3 regions of the Rahnella inusitata genome follow, and region 3 is predicted to be linked to each of the others. Evidence: predicted binding sites of a transcription regulator. Region 3 holds the regulator's gene; each other region holds the start of a gene.
The links. The regulator PhoB, encoded in region 3, activates phosphate uptake and scavenging genes when phosphate is short. The targets are predictions, from matches to a motif close to CTGTCATAAAACTGNCNNAT.
Positions count from the first base shown of each region.

Region 1: the regulator PhoB is predicted to act here: its motif matches at 1,972-1,991, upstream of phnC (phosphonate ABC transporter ATP-binding protein).
Region 2: the regulator PhoB is predicted to act here: its motif matches at 1,302-1,321, upstream of ugpB (sn-glycerol-3-phosphate ABC transporter substrate-binding protein UgpB).

Region 1 is NZ_CP065024.1:1,862,200-1,865,481, reverse strand. It holds gene phnD (phosphonate ABC transporter substrate-binding protein) at 94-1,026, opposite strand; gene phnC (phosphonate ABC transporter ATP-binding protein) at 1,095-1,931, opposite strand; gene dld (D-lactate dehydrogenase) at 2,094-3,282, shown strand, end outside.
Region 2 is NZ_CP065024.1:137,991-141,272, reverse strand. It holds gene I2123_RS00625 (aminotransferase-like domain-containing protein) at 29-1,216, shown strand; gene ugpB (sn-glycerol-3-phosphate ABC transporter substrate-binding protein UgpB) at 1,422-2,738, shown strand; gene ugpA (sn-glycerol-3-phosphate ABC transporter permease UgpA) at 2,985-3,282, shown strand, end outside.
Region 3 is NZ_CP065024.1:4,031,401-4,034,682, forward strand. It holds gene phoR (phosphate regulon sensor histidine kinase PhoR) at 1-1,241, opposite strand, end outside; gene phoB (phosphate response regulator transcription factor PhoB) at 1,263-1,952, opposite strand; gene sbcD (exonuclease subunit SbcD) at 2,170-3,282, shown strand, end outside.

The DNA of each region.
Region 1 (3,282 bases), 2.2 Mb from region 3:
TAAAAACAACAATAATGATAAAAGTATTTGTTTTCTGAAGCGCCATTAATACCCCACTCCATCCCTCCCCTTTGCAGGGGAGGGAGATAAGGCTTAACGACCGCCTTTCGTCAGTTCGCGTTTCATATCAATAATCTGCTGATATTCCGCCAGTGACGTTTCACCGATATGCTGTTTACCGCCGACTGCTTTAACGAAGCAGGCGTGGTCTTCTTTATCCAATTTCTTAATGGCAGAGACCAGTTTGGCTTTAAAGGCAGGTGGCAGATCGCTGCGCACTAAAATCGGGCCGTTAGGGATCAGCGGTGATTCCCAGATAATACGGATTTTCTTCATCAGATCCGGATGGTCCATGCGGATCATGCGGTTGAATGCGCCGGAGGTATAACCGGTTTCACGATCGCCTATCATTGATGCCCAGGTCACCGCACCTTCGAACTGGCCGTTAAGCACGCCCAGGATATCCTGCTCATGGCCGCCGGAGAAGGTCACGCTGGAGAAGAAGTTGTTATATTTGTTGTCAGTGGTGCCGCCAAATTCTTTCTTGAAAGTCTGGTTCGGGATCAGGTAACCGGAAGTAGAATCCGGGTCAGCGAAGCCGAATGATTTACCTTTCAGGTCAGACAATTTCTGGTAAGGACTGTCGGCTTTAACGACAACAACGGAATGATAACCGCGGGATTTGTCCGTGTCGTCGATAACAATACCGACCAGGTCTACGGCTTTCGGGTTATTAATATAGACAGAGGCGAAAGACGAAGGTGACATGCTTAATACCATATCCACTTTCTTCCCTAATAGCCCCTGAATAACACCGGAGTAATCAGAGGAATTACGCAGTTTGGTATCGACATTTAATTCTTTATCGAAGAAATCTTTGACGCACTGATTATCACCGATTTGCTGAGTGGCATTTTGGCCACCCAAAATACCCATATTTAATTCTTTCGGTGCCTCTTCTGCCATGCTGTGCATTGCGGTAAAAGAACCTGCTACAAAGACTGCCAGACGTAATAACTTCTTCATGTAATGGTGACCTTGTGTAGATTGAGAGAAAGTAGAAATAAGGACTGCAAAATGAATAACGTTATATTTTAACTGTTCACCGCTTCGTGCTCTTCACCGTATAACTGATGCAGGATCCCGTCAGTTAACTGATCCGGATGACCATCGAAAATAATCTGCCCTTTGGCAATGCCAATGACGCGGGTGCAATAATCTTTCACCAGTTCGACTGAATGCAAATTCACCATTACCGCGATTTTTTCTTCGCTGACTTTCTTCAGCGCATTCATGATGCGCAGGGTATTTTTCGGATCGAGCGAGGCGACGGGCTCATCGGCCAGCAGAATTTTCGGGTTTTGCATCAGCGCACGGCAAATCGCCACGCGCTGCATCTGACCGCCGGAAAGGTTTTCCGCCCGCTGTAACGCATGCGGCAACATGTGTAACCATTCGAGCAGTGAAATCGCGCGGGCGCGGTCTTCGTCGTCGAACTGGTTAAAGAAAGATTTGAACGTGGATGTATGGCTGAGACGCCCGAGCAGTACGTTGGTCAGCACATCAAGACGCGGTACAAGACAGAAATCCTGAAAAATCATGCCGCAGCCTGAGCGCCAGCGGCGCAGCGCTTTACCGGTCAGCCCCGCCAGTTCCTGCTGTTCACCGTTTTCGTAATGACACACCACACTGCCGTCAGTTAACGGAATGGTACCGTTGAGGACGTGCAACAGCGTGGATTTCCCCGCGCCGGAACGGCCAATGACCGCGACAAATTCACCGGCATGGAGATCAAAATTAATGTCATTCAGTACGCGCTGACCGGATTTATAGGATTTCACCAGACCTTTGACGTCGAGTACTTTGTTCAGATGCTGCGGTCCGGCCTGAGGATATTCAGCCTGTGCCAGCTTAAGTTGTGCCTGCGCCATGATGCTGTCTCTCGGTTGCTTTCATTATCTGGCGTTCATTAAGCGCGAGTTTTATGACACATCAATGACGATTTAATGGACAGCGCGTGACAAAAAGAGACGAGATTAAGTCTATGATGGGAGGGGCGCCAAATGCGCATCACGTCAAAAAAGGAAGATGAAATGGATAATCAGACACTCATCGCCGCATTGAAAGAGATTGCCGGCAGCCGCCATGTTCTCACCGGAGACAGTAACACCGAGCGCTACCGAAAAGGTTTTCGCTCAGGCGGCGGTAAAGCGCTGGCGGTGGTTTTCCCGCAAACGTTGCTGCAGCAGTGGCAACTACTGAAGGCCTGCATCGCCGCGGACAAAATTGTCATTATGCAGGCTGCTAATACCGGTCTCACCGAGGGCTCAACGCCCAGCGGTGAGGATTACGATCGCGATATTGTGATTTTCAGCACCCTGAAGCTGGATCAGATCCAGTTGCTCGACGGCGGCCATCAGGTTGTAGGTTTCCCTGGCAGCACGCTCTACAAACTGGAAAAAATGCTCAAGCCGTATCACCGCGAACCGCACTCGGTGATCGGTTCTTCGTGCATTGGTGCGTCTGTCGTCGGCGGGATCTGCAATAACTCGGGCGGTTCGCTGGTTAAGCGCGGCCCTGCGTATACCGAAATGGCGCTTTATGCACAGATCGATGAGCACGGCGAACTGCGGCTGATTAATCATCTGGGCATTAATCTGGGCAACACGCCGGAAGAGATCCTTAACCGTCTGGAAAGAGCCGACTATCACGAGGCCGACATTCAGCACGATCAGCGGCTGGCATCCGATCACGATTATGCAGAACGCGTGCGCGAAGTGGATGCCGATACGCCATCACGCTTTAACGCCGATGAGCGCCGGTTGTTTGAGGCCTCAGGCTGTGCCGGAAGGCTGGCAGTATTTGCAGTGCGTCTGGACACTTTCCCGGCCGAATCCCAGCAGCAAGTGTTTTATATCGGCACCAACGACACCGCCGTCCTGACCGAACTGCGCCGTCAAATCCTGCGTGATTTCACCAATCTGCCGGTGGCGGGCGAATATATGCATCGCGATATTTTTGACATCACCGAAGTCTACGGCAAAGACACGTTCATGATGATCGACAAACTCGGCACCGATAAAATGCCGGATATGTTTACCGCCAAAGGCAAGTTTGACGCGCACATCAGCAAAGTCCCTTTCCTGCCGAAAAACTTCAGTGACCGCGTGATGCAGTGCCTGAGCAAGGCCCTGCCCAATCATCTCCCGCCACGTATGAAACAGTACCGCGACCGCTTCGAACATCATCTGTTGCTGAAAATGTCCGGTCCAGGCATCGATG
Region 2 (3,282 bases), 810 kb from region 3:
TAAATTTTACGCATCATTTGGAGCAACAATGAACACAGAAGGTTTACTCGCCGCCCGTATGGTCAGGCTCAAAAGTTCAGCCATCCGGGAACTGCTCAAACATAGCAAAATGGAAGGCGTTATTTCGCTGGCGGGTGGCATTCCTTCTTCGGCGCTGTTTGATTTCGATGGCCTGCGTGAAGCCACGCAAAGGGCGATCACTGAACAGCCTGAGCACGCATTCCAGTACGGCCTGACGGAAGGCAGTCATACGCTGCGTGAGCGTATTGCTGAGCTATGCGCAGAGCGCGGCGTGGTGGCCAGTGCTGACGATATCGTGGTCACCGCCGGTTCCCAGCAGGCGCTGGATCTGGTGATGCGTGCCGTCGTGAACCCGGATGATATTTTCGTGGTGGAACGCCCGACCTATCTGGCGGCGTTACAAACGCTGGAACTCGCCGAAGCGCAGATTCTTTCCGTCGGTTCTGACGGCGACGGCATGATTGTCGATGAACTGGCTGAGTTGCTGAAAACCCGCAAAATCAAAGGCGTCTATCTGGTGCCGACATTCGGCAACCCGAGCGGCGTAACCCTGAGCCGTGCGCGTCGTGAGCAACTGGTGCAACTGGCGACTCAACATGAATTCCTGATTGTGGAAGATGATCCGTACGGCGAATTGCGTTTTACCGACGAACGCCAGCCGACGCTGTTTGAGCTGTCCAAAGCGCTCTACGGCAACGCCGAGAACATCATCTACACCTCGACGTTCTCCAAAATTCTGGCACCGGGCCTGCGTCTGGGCTGGGTGATCATGCCTGACTGGTTGCTGCATAAAGTGGCGATCATTAAACAGGCGGCAGATTTGCACGCCAGTGCGCTGTCGCAGTCGATAGCCGAATGCTATCTCGGCCTGGGGCGTCTGCCTGCGCAGATCGAAACCATCCGCGCTGCATATAAAAAGAAATGTGAAGTCATGGCTGAGCTGCTGGAACGTGAGCTGGGCGACGTACTGACCTTTGAATATCCGAAAGGCGGGATGTTCCTGTGGGCGCGTTTTCGCGAGCCGCGTAACTGCGCCGAGTGGATGAAAAAGACGTTAGAGCAGGGCGTGGTGTTTGTGCCGGGCGAATTCTTCTATGCCGACAACCCGGATCACTCCACCTTCCGTCTGTCTTTTGCCACCGCGACCGAAGAGCAAATGCACGAGGCCGTTGCCCGCCTGAAACGCGCGCTGTAATCCCCCGCATTCTCTTCTCTGAGGCGCACCGCTTATCCGGTGCGCCTTTTTTTTGCCATCTGCCCGTCACTTCCAGTTAACGCTTCTGTCACATCAATGTCATTTAACGGTTATTTTTCTGTCATTTAGCCGTGTCATGTTAGCTCCCGAATCAGAAAATCCTTACACCAACTGACATCACACCAGCCCTCTTCAGGAGACAAGCATGCTTAAGCACGCTGTTACAAAAACGACACTTTGCATCGCACTGGCATTCGCGTTCAGCACCCAGGCGATGGCGGTTACAGAGATTCCGTTCTGGCATTCCATGGACGGCGAGTTAGGCAAAGAAGTGAACTCTCTGGCCGACCGTTTTAACCAGACGCACCCGGATGTCAAAATCGTGCCTGTCTATAAAGGCAAATACGACGAAAGCCTGGCCGCAGGGATTGCCGCATACCGCACCGGTAACGCGCCCGCCATCTTGCAGGTTTATGAAGTCGGCACCGCCACCATGATGGCGAGTAAAGCCATCAAGCCTGTCTATGAAGTGTTCAGCGATGCTGGCCTGAAACAGGACGTCTCCCAGTTCGTGCCGACGGTATCCGGTTATTACTCCGACTCTAAAGGCCGTCTGCTGTCCCAGCCTTTCAACAGCTCCACGCCGGTGCTGTATTACAACAAAGATGCCTTTAAGAAAGCCGGTCTGAACCCGGATCAGCCACCTAAAACCTGGCAGGACATGGCCGTCTATACCCAGAAACTGCGAGAAGCGGGCATGAAGTGCGGTTACGCCAGCGGCTGGCAGGGTTGGATCCAGATTGAGAACTTCAGCGCCTGGCACGGTTTGCCGATCGCCTCTAAAAACAATGGATTCGACGGCACTGATGCGGTTCTGGAATTTAACAAACCAGAGCAAATCAAACATATTCAGATGCTTGAAGACATGAATAAAAAAGGTGACTTCACCTATTTTGGTCGTAAAGACGAGTCCACCGCCAAGTTCTATAACGGCGACTGCGCGATGACCACGGCGTCTTCCGGCTCACTGGCGGATATCCGTCAGTACTCCAAATTCAACTACGGCGTGGGCATGATGCCTTATGACGCGGATGTGAAGGGCGCACCACAAAACGCCATCATCGGCGGCGCGAGCCTGTGGGTGATGAACGGTAAAGACAAAGACACTTACAAAGGCGTCGCCGAATTCCTGCAATACCTGACCACCCCGGAAATCGCCGCCGAATGGCACCAGAAAACCGGCTATCTGCCTGTGACGACCGCCGCGTATGAGCTGACCAAAAAAGAAGGCTTCTACGAGAAGAACCCAGGTTCTGACGTCGCAACCCGCCAGATGCTGAACAAGCCACCGTTAGCGTTCACCAAAGGCCTGCGTCTGGGCAATATGCAGCAGATTCGTACGGTCGTGGACGAAGAGCTGGAAAGCGTGTGGAGCGGTAAGAAAACGGCGAAAGAAGCTTTAGACACTGCGGTACAACGCGGGGATCTTCTTCTGCGCCGCTTCGAGGCTTCGACGAAGTAATTTTTAGCCCCTTCTCCTGCGAAGGGGGTTGGGGTGGGATATTAATGGCAACTCTGAATCAGAGGTTGTCTGCTAAACCCCCTCCCAACCTCCCCCTTCGCAGGGAGAGGAGCTAAATACAAAACCAGCTTGTTTTTCTCCCTCCCCTGCGAAGGGGAGGAGCTAAAAGCCAAATACAAAACTAACCTGGTTTGCACCCGCCCCTTCGCCAGGGAGGGAGCCTTTCAAATCAATGAGTAAACCATTATGAGTTCACACCGTCCCGGTTTTGGTTGCAGCTGGTTGCCTTACGCACTGGTGTTGCCGCAGCTGCTGATCACCGCGATATTTTTCCTGTGGCCTGCCGGTCAGGCGCTGTGGTATTCGGTGCAGACGCTGGATCCGTTCGGGTTATCCAGCCAGTTTGCTGGCATGACTAACTTCACGCAGCTGTTTGCGGATCCGTACTACCTCGAATCCTTCTACACCACGCTAAAATTCAGCTTTATGGTGGCGTTTATCGGGCTGGCAGTGTCGCTGTTTTTCGCCGCGCTGGTCGATCACG
Region 3 (3,282 bases):
CCGACGCCGACTTCGCTCATCACCTCAAGCCGGGCGTTGTGGTGGCTGAGCGCATGTTTGACGATCGCCAGCCCCAGACCGCTGCCGCCGGTCTGACGGGAACGGGCTTTGTCGACGCGATAAAACCGTTCGGTCAGGCGCGGCAAGTGCTGAGGCGCAATCCCCGGCCCATTATCGCTAATCTGGAACTGCGCACCCTGTGGCGTTTGCTGCCAGCTGACCTCTATTCTGGTGCCCGGCGGCGTATGGTTCACCGCGTTATACACCAGATTCGACACCGCACTGCGTAGCTGATCCTCATTGCCGAAGACCTTCAGCTTGTCGTTTACGCGGAACACCACTTCGTGCTGACCGCCGCTCAGCGTCTGTACTTCGCGCTCCAGCATTCCGAGCATCACCGGAATATCGACTTTTTCGTGCAAATCCATATTGGCGGAGGCTTCGATTTTTGACAGCGTCAGGAGCTGCTTGACCAGCCCGTCCATGCGTCGCGTTTGCTCTTGCATGGTATCGAGCGCCTTAGTGCGAAACGGCTCTTCCAGCTTGGCGTCTTCCATCATTTCCAGATAGCCCTGCAAAACGGTCAGCGGGGTGCGAAGTTCATGGCTGACGTTGGCGAAGAAGTTACGTCGCGCACCTTCCAGCTGGCGCATTTGCGTGACGTCACGCGCCACCATCAGTAACTGCCCCTCGGAATAAGGCATCACGCGAAATTCGACGTAATGTTCATTATTGAGCTGGAGATTTAGGGCGCGGCTAAAATCACGCGCCTGGATCCAGACGCGAAATTCCGGATAGCGCAGCAGGTTGAAGATGTGTTGCCCGTTATCTTCCGGCCAGCGGAAGCCGAGCAGTTCCTGGGCCAGACCGTTGCACCAGAAAATATTGCCCTCTTCGGTGGTCAGCACCACCGCATCCGGCAAGGATTCTGCACCGCTGCGAAAACGTTTAATGAGTTGCCCTAATTCACGGCGGCGACGCCGGTTGCGCATCTGCATCTGGTTCAGCCCGTAGAACAACGGCTCCCAGCTCCAGCGACCATTTGGCGGGGTGATGCTGCGGTCAAGCCACAGCCAGTGTGAGAGTTTAAGCTGGTTATAATAGTTCCAGCCCAGCGCCGCCAGCAGCGACGCAAAGAGAAGCCAGCCAAAATGGCCGACAAAAATACCGAGAATGATCGCTGGCAGGCAAAACAGAAAAAATTCGCCGGCCAGCCGTTTCCATGACAAACGTTCTAACACACAGATTCTCCGCTGTGGGGACTAATAACGCGTTGAGAAACGATATCCCGTGCCACGGACAGTCTGGATCATTCTGTCATGTCCACTGGTTTCCAGCGCTTTGCGTAAACGACGAATATGCACGTCCACGGTTCGATCTTCCACATAAACGTTAGTGCCCCAGACGTTATTCAGCAACTGCTCGCGGCTGTAAACACGTTCCGAGTGGGTCATAAAGAAGTGCAGTAATTTGAATTCGGTCGGCCCCATGTCGAGCGCCTGCTCATTGGCCATCACCCGGTGGGAGGAAGGATCAAGTGTCAGACCCTGCATGTCGATCACCTCTTCCACCGCCATCGGCGAAATACGGCGCATCACAGCTTTTATACGGGCAACCAGTTCTTTGGGAGAGAACGGTTTAGTGATGTAATCATCGGCACCCACTTCGAGGCCACGCACCCGGTCTTCTTCTTCACCGCGTGCGGTCAGCATCATCACCGGAATTTCGCGGGTCAGGGCTTCACGTTTCAGATGCTTGATAAACTGGATCCCGGAACCGCCCGGTAACATCCAGTCAAGCAGGATAAGCTCAGGATAAGGCTCGACCAGTTGGCCAATCGCGGAATCAAAATCTTCAGCTTCTACTGCCTGATAGCCATTTTGTTCCAGTACAAAACACACCATTTCACGGATTGGAGCTTCGTCTTCAACCACCAATATACGTCTAGCCATCGTAGGTCCTGCCAATAGGTTAGCGATCTTTTATTTGATTGCGGGCGCCATTATGCGTCAGTTTTGTGACAGATTTATGAATAGAAAGGATGGTCTATTACACCGCACTTTGACAGCCATCTTGCTGAAATGCGCCTGATTTTTCTGGGGACATCGTCCCCCGACGGCGTTTATACTTTGCGCCATTGTTACCGTGCAGCGAATCACCGGGAGTTTCATGCGCCTGATCCACACTTCAGACTGGCACCTTGGCCAGTATTTCTTTACCAAAAGCCGCGCCGCCGAGCATCAGGCTTTTCTGCGCTGGCTGACGGAACAGGTGGAAATTCATCAGGCAGATGCCGTGATTGTGGCGGGCGATATTTTCGATACCGGCTCGCCACCGAGCTATGCGCGGGAACTGTATAACCGCTTCGTGGTGGAATTACAACACACCGGCTGCCAGCTGGTAGTGCTGGCCGGCAACCACGACTCTGTCGCCACGCTCAATGAATCTAAGGAACTGCTTTCCTGCCTCAATACCCGCGTGATCGCTACCGTCGGTGAAGACTTGTCTGAGCAGGTTCTGGAATTAAATCATCGGGATGGCTCGCCCGGCGCAGTGCTGTGTGCGATCCCGTTCTTACGCCCGCGCGATTTGATAGCCAGTCAGGCTGGTCAGTCCGGCAGCGACAAGCAGCTGGCATTGCAAGAAGCCATCGCCGCCCATTATGACGCTTTATATAAAGCGGCACAGGCGAAGCGTGACCAGCTCGGCGTTCCGCTGCCCATCATCGCCACCGGCCATCTGACCACCGTCGGCGTCAGCACCTCGGATTCGGTACGTGACATTTATATAGGCACCCTCGACGCCTTTCCGGCACAGGCCTTTCCGCCGGTCGATTACGTTGCACTCGGGCATATTCATCGCGCCCAGTGCGTGGCGAAAACCCACCACATCCGCTACAGCGGCTCGCCGATTGCGCTGAGTTTTGACGAACTCGGCAAAGCCAAAAGCGTGTTTTTGCTCGATTTTACGGGTGCAACGCTTAACAGCATCGACACGCTGGAAATTCCGGTATTTCAGCCGATGCAGATGATCAAAGGCTCGCTGGCCGAAATAGAAAAACAACTGATGCAGTTTACCGACGGCGATGCCACAAAACCGGTCTGGCTTGATATTGAAGTCGCGACGCAGGATTACCTCAGCGACATTCAGCGGCGGATCCAGACGCTGACCGCCGAACTGCCGGTGGAAGTCGTGCTGCTGCGCCGCAGTAAAGAACAGCGCATTAACAGCATTGAACAACAGGAAAAAGAAACCCTCAGCGAGCTGAGCGTGAGCGATGTC